Regions from separate parts of the Brevundimonas nasdae genome, predicted to be linked through region 2. Evidence: predicted binding sites of a transcription regulator. Region 2 holds the regulator's gene; the other holds the start of a gene.
The links. The regulator LexA, encoded in region 2, represses DNA repair genes until DNA is damaged. The targets are predictions, from matches to a motif close to ATGTTCNCNANNTGTTCT.
Positions count from the first base shown of each region.

Region 1: KWG56_RS05740 (ImuA family protein) is a predicted target of LexA. The motif match lies at 2,110-2,127, and genes of this name have one in related genera.

Region 1 is NZ_CP080034.1:1,166,048-1,170,676, reverse strand. Features, by position in the region: gene KWG56_RS05745 (Y-family DNA polymerase) at 1-1,412, opposite strand, end outside; gene KWG56_RS05740 (ImuA family protein) at 1,327-2,082, opposite strand; gene KWG56_RS05735 (hypothetical protein) at 2,325-2,546, shown strand; gene KWG56_RS05730 (SOS response-associated peptidase) at 2,605-3,177, shown strand; gene KWG56_RS05725 (DUF736 domain-containing protein) at 3,528-3,821, shown strand; gene KWG56_RS05720 (ArdC family protein) at 3,896-4,629, shown strand, end outside.
Region 2 is NZ_CP080034.1:988,617-993,245, reverse strand. Features, by position in the region: gene KWG56_RS04845 (anthranilate synthase component II) at 1-103, shown strand, start outside; gene trpD (anthranilate phosphoribosyltransferase) at 106-1,143, shown strand; gene trpC (indole-3-glycerol phosphate synthase TrpC) at 1,140-1,934, shown strand; gene lexA (transcriptional repressor LexA) at 2,058-2,759, shown strand; gene KWG56_RS04825 (ComEC/Rec2 family competence protein) at 2,740-4,629, opposite strand, start outside.

The DNA.
Region 1 (4,629 bases), 180 kb from region 2:
TGGAAATAGTCACGCACGGCGTCGCGCTCGCCGTCGCGCCGCCACCATTCGCCGAAGATGCGTTCGGGGCCGTCCGCACGGCGGACCCGGTGACGGATCCGGCGCCAGGTGAAGGCCACAGGCGGCTGGTCCGGGAGGAGGGCGACCGCTTCGATCGCCTCCGGGCGGTCCAGGAGCCGCGAGGGGCGCGGCCAACGTCTCGGCCAGGTCTCGGTCACCGGCGGGGCGGTGGGAGGAAGTTTGCGGGTCGAACGCTCGGGCACGTCGCTCTGGGCCGGAGCCAGGCGATAAAGCCGTTGTGGCCCCAGGCGATTGGCGAGGAGATCGACCAGGTCGCCGATCTCGGGCGCCGCCGGGCCGGTCAGATCACCAGCGATCGGCGCCCAGTCGAGGGGCAGGGCGATCGGCGCGGCCAGGCTCATCGCCTCGACGCCCAGGCCGGGATCGACGGTCTCGATCTTGTCGCACAACAGGCGGGTGAGACGTTTGACGTCCCGGACCGGTCGGGCCGTGCCGACGCGGATCGCCTCGGTCCGGTTGTCGACGCGTTCGAAGCGTAGGTCGAGGCGCGTGGCGCCCAACCCCTTGGCTTCGAGGTCTACGCACAGGGCCTCAACCAGTTTGAGCGTATAGCGGGCCAGGGTCTCGGGCGCGCCGATCGGTTCGGCGAAAACACGGCGAACCTGGACGAGATCGGGCGTATCGATCGGCGTGATCGGCTCGGCCGCGCGCCCATAGGCCTGGTCAAGGCGTCTGGTCAGTTCGGGGCCGAAGCGCAGCGCCAGAGGCGCGCGCGGCCGCGCCTCGAGTTCGCCGATCGTATCGACGCCGAGACGGCCCAGACCCTCGACCATGTCGGGGGGGAGACGAAGGGCGCGGGGCGGCAGGTCGGAGAGGGCCGGGCCGCCGCGTTCGACCGTAAGGCTCGGTAGAGCAAGATGGCGGGCCAGGGCGTGGGCGCTAGCCCAGGTGTCGGCCAAGGCGGCGCGGGCGTTCAGGCCCACGCTTGTCGTTTGGGCGATCAAGTCGTCGAGCAGGGCCTGGTCGCCGCCGTATCGGTGGGTCGCGCCCGTGACATCGAGCACTAGGCCGTCCGGAGGATCTGCGGCGACGATCGGGGCGTAGCGCCGCAGAGCCCAGAGCGCCAACTGATCCAGGGCGCTGGCGTCGCCGGCGGGATCGAAGTCGTGGACGACCAGGTCGCCGACAAGGGCGCGGGCCTGGGTTGCCGCCATCCCGGGGTGGAGACGGTGCGCTAGGGCGGCGGGGTCGGCGGCCAGGACGAGGCGTTTTCGCCCCTGACGGCCGACCAGGACGAGTGGCGTCTCAGGCGACGGCGAGTCCGGCCCAAGCCGGCGTCTCAATCGGTCGGTCGACCAGGTGGGCAGGTAGAGCGAGACGACCCGTCTCATCGCAGGCTTCCAGTTCGAAATCCGCGCAGTCTCCGGCGCGGCAGCGGATCAGTTCGACGAACCAGCGGGGGCGACCGACGCCGGCGACCGGCAGAGGGGCGGAGGGCAGGGCGGTGACCCGCCACCTCGTCGCTGCCGCCGTGGGTTGGCCGAACTCGGCCGCCTCCGCCTGGCGTCGCCATCGTCTGACGGCCAGGCCCATGGACCCGGATTCCTCGGCGACGAGTTGGAGGCGACGCGAGGCCGTCATCGACAGCCGCGCCACCTCGCCGACGACGGCGCCGAAACCGCCGTGGCGTAGGCCGTCTTCGAAGGCGGCCAGAAGTCCGGCCTCGTCGCCGGCTTCCGCATAGATGACCCTGTTGGAGGAGAGCCCCGCCTGTTCGAGCGCCGGGGCGAACAGGTCCGGCCGGGTGACGCACCATAGAACGGGCCCCGGCGTGCGCGCTGCGATCCCCGCCGCGAACAGCGCGGCGGCCGCGCCGTTCACCGCGCCGTCCCCGCCGCCCGCAACCTCGTGCAGTGCGCCGAGGGTCAGTCCGCCGCAGGGCAGTCTGCGGTCCATAGGCTCCAGGCCGAAGGGTAGAACCCCGCTGGGCACGCGCCGACCAGCCTCGATCCGGGCGATCTCGGTGCGCAAGGCTTGGAAGGCGGACGGGGGGACGGTCATGATCTCCTGAACTTCGAAGGGGGATTGATGTTCCGCATTTGTTCTTATCGAACGGTCCGGGAGTCAAGCCGCTTCGCCGAAGCGTCGTGCGGCGAACTGTGGGTGGCGACGAACTGATCGAGCTTCACGCCTCCAACGAAGATGCTGGACCCAGTCGTCAATCGTGGACGAACGCTGGGAACTGTCGATAATCGTCGAAGGCGCATCGACAAGTCTGGCGAAGCGGTCTCCTAGGCGCGCCCATGAGACAACTGACCCCTGCCGAATGGGCGCGCATGCGCGACCGGATCACCACCCTGAGCCTCATTGATCGTGGTCCAGTCGTCCGCGCGCGCATGGTGGAGTGGCTGACGGCGCGGCCGGGAACGGGCTGGTTCTACGCCATGTCGGACAATTTCCACTTCGGCGCCCAGGCGGACGCCGACGCCTTTCGGGAGTGGATGATGCGCGAGCCCTTCGCCTAGGGTTAGATGCGGGGCCCGGTTCCACGCGATCCGTCATCGACCTGTAAGAGGCCAGGCTGTGTGCAACGAATACCAGCTCAAGCTGCCGATCGCCGACATTGTCGCAACCCTGGTCGAGGACGGCGTAGCGGCGGCCTTCCCCGAGGGCCGGCCTAATCTCGAGCCTCAGGAGTCCATCCGGATTGGTGATCGGGCGCCCGTGATCAGGACGAGCGAGGCGGGCGCTGAGTTGCGGCTTCTGCCCTGGTCCTGGCGATCGCCGCAGGGGCGGCCGGTGTTCAACTTCAGATCTGACGATCGATCCTTTGCCGACGTGCAGCGGTGCTTGATCCCGGCGGATGGGTTTTTCGAGTTTACGGCCGCTGAACCGGGGCAGAAAAGAAAGACCAAGTGGCGCTTCAGCCTCGCCGACGCGCCGCTGTTCTGGATCGCAGGCCTGGTCCGACAGGACGCCTTCGCCATGCTGACCACCGAACCGGGTGCGGATATCGCTCCCTATCATGACCGACAGATCGTCGTGCTGCGACCCGAAGAGGGCGCGGCCTGGCTCGATCTCCGGGGCTCCGAACGCGATCTGTTGCGGCCCCTGCCGGCCGGCAGTCTCAATGTCGAAAAGGTCTTCCCGGGCTGACGTCCTGACGCCGGAGCGAGGGTGAGGGCAGGGTGTTCGCCCTTGTGGCCGCCAAGGCGGTAGACCGGTTGAGACGGCGCCTCAGCGTATTTCGTTTCCTTTATCGTGCCAAACGGCGCGGCCGCTCGAAGGGGCGGATCTGACCGAAGCCCGGCCGGCTTGCGCAACCGCTTTCACGACTTTCTTCCCCGGCCTTGCGGCCTCCTCGCGCGACAAGAAAGACGCTCCAGCGGTCCTTCGCCATGCTGCGGGGGCTCGCTGCGCTCTCCCTGCGCGCCGATCCGGGCCCCGGTCCTCCGATCGCCATCGAGGCCGCGACTGGCGTGGCCCGAAGCACAGGAGAGACTGACATGGCTGCCATCGGAACCTTCACCGCCCAAGGCGACGGCTTCACCGGTTCGATCAAGACCCTCACCCTCAACGTTCGGCAGGCGGTTCTGCGGCCCAATGAGAAGAGCGACGACAAGGCTCCGGACTACCGCATCTTCGCGGGTCAGATCGAGTTCGGCGCCGCCTGGAAGAAGACGAGCCAGCAGAACCGCGAATACCTCTCGGTCAAGCTCGACGACCCCAGCTTCCCGGCCCCGATCTACGCCTCCCTGGTCGAGGTCGAGGGCGGACACAGCCTGATCTGGTCCCGCTGAGACCAGCAAGCCGCGGCGGCGCGGGCGACGCGCCGCCGCTCCCTTTTTCCACCATCCGTTTCGAGGAGGCCGCCATGACGCGCCCCGCCGATCCCGCTCGTCCGGACATCTACAGCCGGATCACTCAACAGATCATCGTCCAGTTGGAGGCCGGCGTGCGGCCCTGGACCCAACCTTGGAAGAGCCAGACCTCCGTCAGCCGTCCTCTCCGTCACGACGGCACGCCCTACAGCGGCGTCAATATTCTGCTTCTCTGGGCCGAGGCCGCCGCACGCGGCTATGGCGCAGCCACCTGGATGACCTTTCGCCAGGCTCTGGCCTTGGGCGGTCATGTCCGCAAGGGCGAGCGAGGCGCAACAGTCGTCTACGCCAACCAGATCGTTCGCCAGGAGACCGACGAGGCTGGCGAGGAGAACGAACAGCGTATTCCCTTCCTGAAAGCCTACACGGTGTTCAACCTCGACCAGATCGAGGGTCTGCCCGAAACCTATGCGGCGGTCGCGCCGCCTGCGATCAATCCAGACCATCGGATCGCTAGAGCCGAGACCTTCTTCACCCAGTGCTCAGCCGAGATCCGGCATGGCGGTGGATGCGCCTATTATGCGCCGGAACCGGACTATGTGCAGATGCCGCTGTTCGAGTGTTTCGAAAGCGCCGAAGCCTATTACGCCACCCTGGGCCATGAGATGACCCACTGGACCCGGCATGCGACGCGGCTGGATCGGGACTTCGGTCGTCGCCGTCATGGGGACGCCGGCTACGCCCGCGAAGAGATGGTCGCTGAGATTGGATCAGCCTTCCTCTGCGC
Region 2 (4,629 bases):
CGGCGTCCAATTCCATCCGGAATCCATCGCCACCGAACACGGCCACGACATGCTGGCCAACTTCCTTGAGATCGCCGGCGTCAAGCGCCTCGCGGCCGCCTGATCATGGCGGACGGTTTCAAGCCGCTGCTGGCGCAGCTGGTCGATGGGCAGCCGTTGACGTCAGAACAAGCGCACGACTTCTTCGCCGCCTGTCTGCGTGGCGAACCGACCCCCGCTCAGGTCGCCGCCGCTCTCACAGCCCTGCGGATGCGCGGTGAGACGGTGGATGAAATCGCCGCCTTCGCCCTGGCGATGCGTGAAGCGGCCCTGACGCTCGATCACCCCTATGAGGTCATCGACACCTGCGGCACAGGCGGCGACGGCCAGCACACCTTCAACATCTCGACCGCAGCGGCCCTGGTGCTGGCGGGTGCGGGCTTGAAGGTCGCCAAACACGGAAACCGGGCGATTTCATCAAAGTCCGGCTCATCGGACGTGCTTTCAGTTCTGGGCGTCAACCTGATGGCGCCACAGGCCCGCCAGCGTAAGGCGCTGGATGAGGCAGGCATCTGCTTCCTGTTCGCCCCCGCCTACCACGGTGCGACGCGCCATGTCGGACCTGTGCGCGCCGAGATTGGTTTTCGCACCGTTTTCAATCTGCTCGGCCCGCTTTCGAACCCAGCGTCTGCAAAGCGCCAGGTCATGGGCGTCTATGACCCGCGCCTCCTGGAGCCGCTGGCCGAGGTGTTGGGTCGACTGGGCGCCACGCGCGCCTGGACCGTTCATGGCCAAGGTCTGGACGAGCTGGCGACTTCCGGCTCCACCGAGGTCGCGGAATGGAAGGACGGCGTCGTCCGCCGCTTCCAGGTCACGCCCGAAGACGCAGGCCTGCCCCGCGTTTCGATTGAGGCCATCCGTGGCGGGGACAGCGAAGAAAACGCCGCTGCTCTGCGCGCCCTGCTGGCGGGCGCAACCGGCGCCTATCGCGACATCGTCCTGCTGAACGCCGCCGCCGCCCTGGTCGTATCCGATCGCGCCGAAACCCTGGCCGAGGGCGCCGTCATAGCCGCGGCCTCCATTGACGAAGGCCGCGCCGCCGAAGCTCTGCAGCGACTGGCCCAGATCACCTCCACGCCGCTGGACACCGAAGAAGCCGCATGACCGACGTTCTGGACCGCATCGCCGCCTATAAGCGCGAGGATGTCGCTGCGCGTAAGACTGCGACATCGCAGACCGCGATTGAGGCCCTGGCGGCGACCGCTTCTGCGCCTCGCGGCTTTCGGGCGGCGTTGGAGCGTGTGGGTGAGGAGACGGGACGTCCCGCCCTGATCGCTGAAATCAAAAAAGCCAGCCCGTCCAAGGGCCTGATTCGCCCTGACTTCGATCCGCCCGTATTGGCCCGCGCCTACGAAGCGGGCGGCGCCGCCTGTCTGTCAGTGCTGACCGACGGTCCCAGTTTCCAGGGCGACGACGCCTATCTCGGGCTGGCGCGCGACGCTACGTCCCTGCCCTGCCTGCGCAAGGACTTCCTGGTCGATCCATGGCAGGTGGCGGAAAGCCGGGCGCTGGGCGCGGACTGTATTCTGATCATTCTAGCGATGATTGACGACACCCTTGCGGCGGAGTTGCTGTCAGAGGCGGAGCGTTTCGGCATGGACGCCCTGATCGAGACCCACGATGAGGCCGAAATGGCCCGCGCCTGCGCGCTGGGCGGGGATCTGGTCGGGGTCAACAACCGCTCGCTGCGGACCTTTGAGGTCGATCTGGAGACGACGGAGCGCCTGTCCATGCTCAGCCCCGTCCGCGCCCTGCTGGTCGCCGAGAGCGGCATTTTCACGCCGGACGACGTGGCCCGCGTCTCCGCCGCCCACGCCCAGGCCATCCTGGTCGGGGAAAGCCTGATGCGGCAGGCGGATGTCGAGACGGCGACACGGCAACTGCTGGCCGCCTGATCGCTGTTTGTCACGCAGCGCTAACGGCGCCGTTAAGTTGACATTAGGACGGAACACTTACAGAACATCGCCAATGTTCACGGCCCGTTCCGATTCGAGGAAGGGGCGCATGAGGGCCTGGCGATGCTCACGCGTAAGCAGCACGAACTGCTGATGTTCATCCACGAACGGATTCAGGAGACGGGCGTCTCTCCTTCGTTCGACGAGATGAAGGAGGCGCTGGATCTGGCGTCCAAATCGGGCATTCACCGACTGATCACGGCGCTGGAGGAACGTGGGTTCATTCGCCGCCTGGCACACCGCGCCCGCGCGCTGGAGGTGACCAAACTGCCTGAACAGGCCACCGCCGGCGCGCCGCGTGGACGTGCGGGGTTCAAGCCCGACGTCATCGAGGGCGGCGCCAATACGCCTCGCCCCGTCGTTGCCGCCGTCGCCAACGACACCCGCGAACTGCCGCTGCTGGGCAAGATCGCCGCCGGCACGCCCATTGCGGCCATCCAGCACGAACAGGAACGCCTGCCGGTGCCGGAATCCATGCTGGGCAAAGGTGATCACTATCTGCTGGAGATCGAGGGCGATTCGATGATCGAAGCGGGCATCCTGAATGGCGATCTGGTCGTGATCCGTCGCGGCGACACCGCCAACAACGGCGAGATCGTCGTGGCCCTGGTCGAGGGCGAGGAAGCCACGCTGAAACGCCTGCGCCGCAAGGGCGCCTCCATCGCGCTGGAGCCGGCCAACCGCAACTATGAGACCCGCATCTTCGGCCCGGATCAGGTCGAGGTTCAGGGCAAGCTGGTCGGCCTCATGCGGCGTTATCACTGACATCGGGATCAGGTTGACGCGACCAAGGCCGTTCACCTCTCACATCCGACGTCCAGACGGCCCGCCAGCGCGGGCCGTTTTCATTTTTCGTACGCCACAGCTCAACAGCGCCGCCGCGCGCAAAGTCGACACCGTCCAGGATCAACCTTCCCTGACAGGACGAAGGCAGATCTGGCACCGCAGCCCGGATGCTGATCACCTCGGCTGACTGACAAAGACCATCCAGTTGTTCGACGTTGGGTGCGCGCTTGCCCCACCACAGGGCGACGGGTCCGGCATCCGGGGTGTGCGGGCGGCAGGAGAAACGATCGCAGGACCATCCCTCGATATCCCGCCCGACCATCTCCAGCCCCCGCCGACGTGACCACAGGTCGGCGGCGAATTCCCGCACGCCAGGTCTGACGACGACAGCCTCAACGCCGCGGTGAAAGGCGGCATTGGTTCCTCCATCCCCGATCCACAGATCGGGGACCGGCGCACGCGGCCAGATCATCACCGCCGCCGCGAGCGGCAGTCCCAGCCACCTGACCCGCCCGCGCCACAGGCAGACGAAGAGAATGCCCAGAAAGGCGATGGGCAGGACATAATCCGGCGCACTGGGGATCGTCTGCACCGCGCCGGGCAGTCCGGCCGTCCAGCTTCCAATCGCCAGCATGATGTCGACGCCCCATCCGGCCACCGCCAGAAACGGACCGCCCAGGCCGAGCGGTTCCAGCGCTGCCCCCAGCGCAAGCGCAGGCATCAGGATGAAATCGGCGACAGGCGACGTGCCCAGATTAGCCAGCAACCCGTACACAGCCGTGCGGTTGAAATGCTGCATGGCGAATGGTCCCGTCGCCATCCCCGCCACCAGGCTGGCCGCGACCGCCGCGAACAGCCAACCGCCGAACCGCTGAACCGCCGCGATGGGCCAAGGCACGGATATCTCCCGCGTCCTTTTGGGCCAGGCCTCGACCAGAGCGACCAGGGCCGCCGTCGCCGCAAACGACATCTGAAAGCCGGGCGTGACGACCGCTTCCGGCTGCACCAGCAACACGATAAAGGCGGCGACCGCCAACCCATGCATCGTCACCGCCTGTCGGTTCAGTAGGATGGCCAGAAAGGCGATAGAGGCGGTGACGGCGGCGCGCTCGGCCGGCGCCGGCGCGCCCGACACGACCAGATAGGCGCCGACCGCGATCAAACCGGCGACGGCGGCGATCTTCTTGCCCGGCGTCCGCAGCGCCAGCCAGGGTACGGCCGCCACCAGCAGCCGCACCGCAAAGAAGACGAAACCGCCCACAATGGCCATGTGCAGTCCGGAGACCGACAGGATGTGCGCGAGCCCCGAATCCCGCATGATGTTGATGTCGTCCTGGCTGATCCAGGTTTCATGGCTGGTGGTCATGGCGGCGGCGATCCCGCCCGTTCGTTGCCCCAGACGCGCGACGATCCTTTCGGACAGGCCATAGCGCGCGCCATTCACCGCCATCTCCAGCCGCAGCCGCCAGGACGGAGGCGCCAGGTCGATGCGTCGCGTCTCGCCAAGGCCGAACGCCACCCCGCCCATGCCCTGAAAGAAGGCGTTTCGTCCAAAATCATAGGCGCCGGGACTGGCGGGCGCCGGCGGCGGGTTGAGGATGGCGAACAGGCGGATCGCCTCTCCCGGCCGTGGCGGTTCGCCGCGCACCGTGGCGCGAAGACGCACAGGCGTGTCCTGCGGCGCCACGCCGCGTATCCAGACGGGGGCGATCACGACTCGGGCGCCGCGCTGCCCCGGACTGTCGACATCGACCACCCAGGCCTCGATGGAGGTCGGTCGGCTCAAGGCAGGCGCAATGGGCGCTGTGACCATGTCCGTGCGCAGCTTGGCCGCCGTGACGCCGCCGCA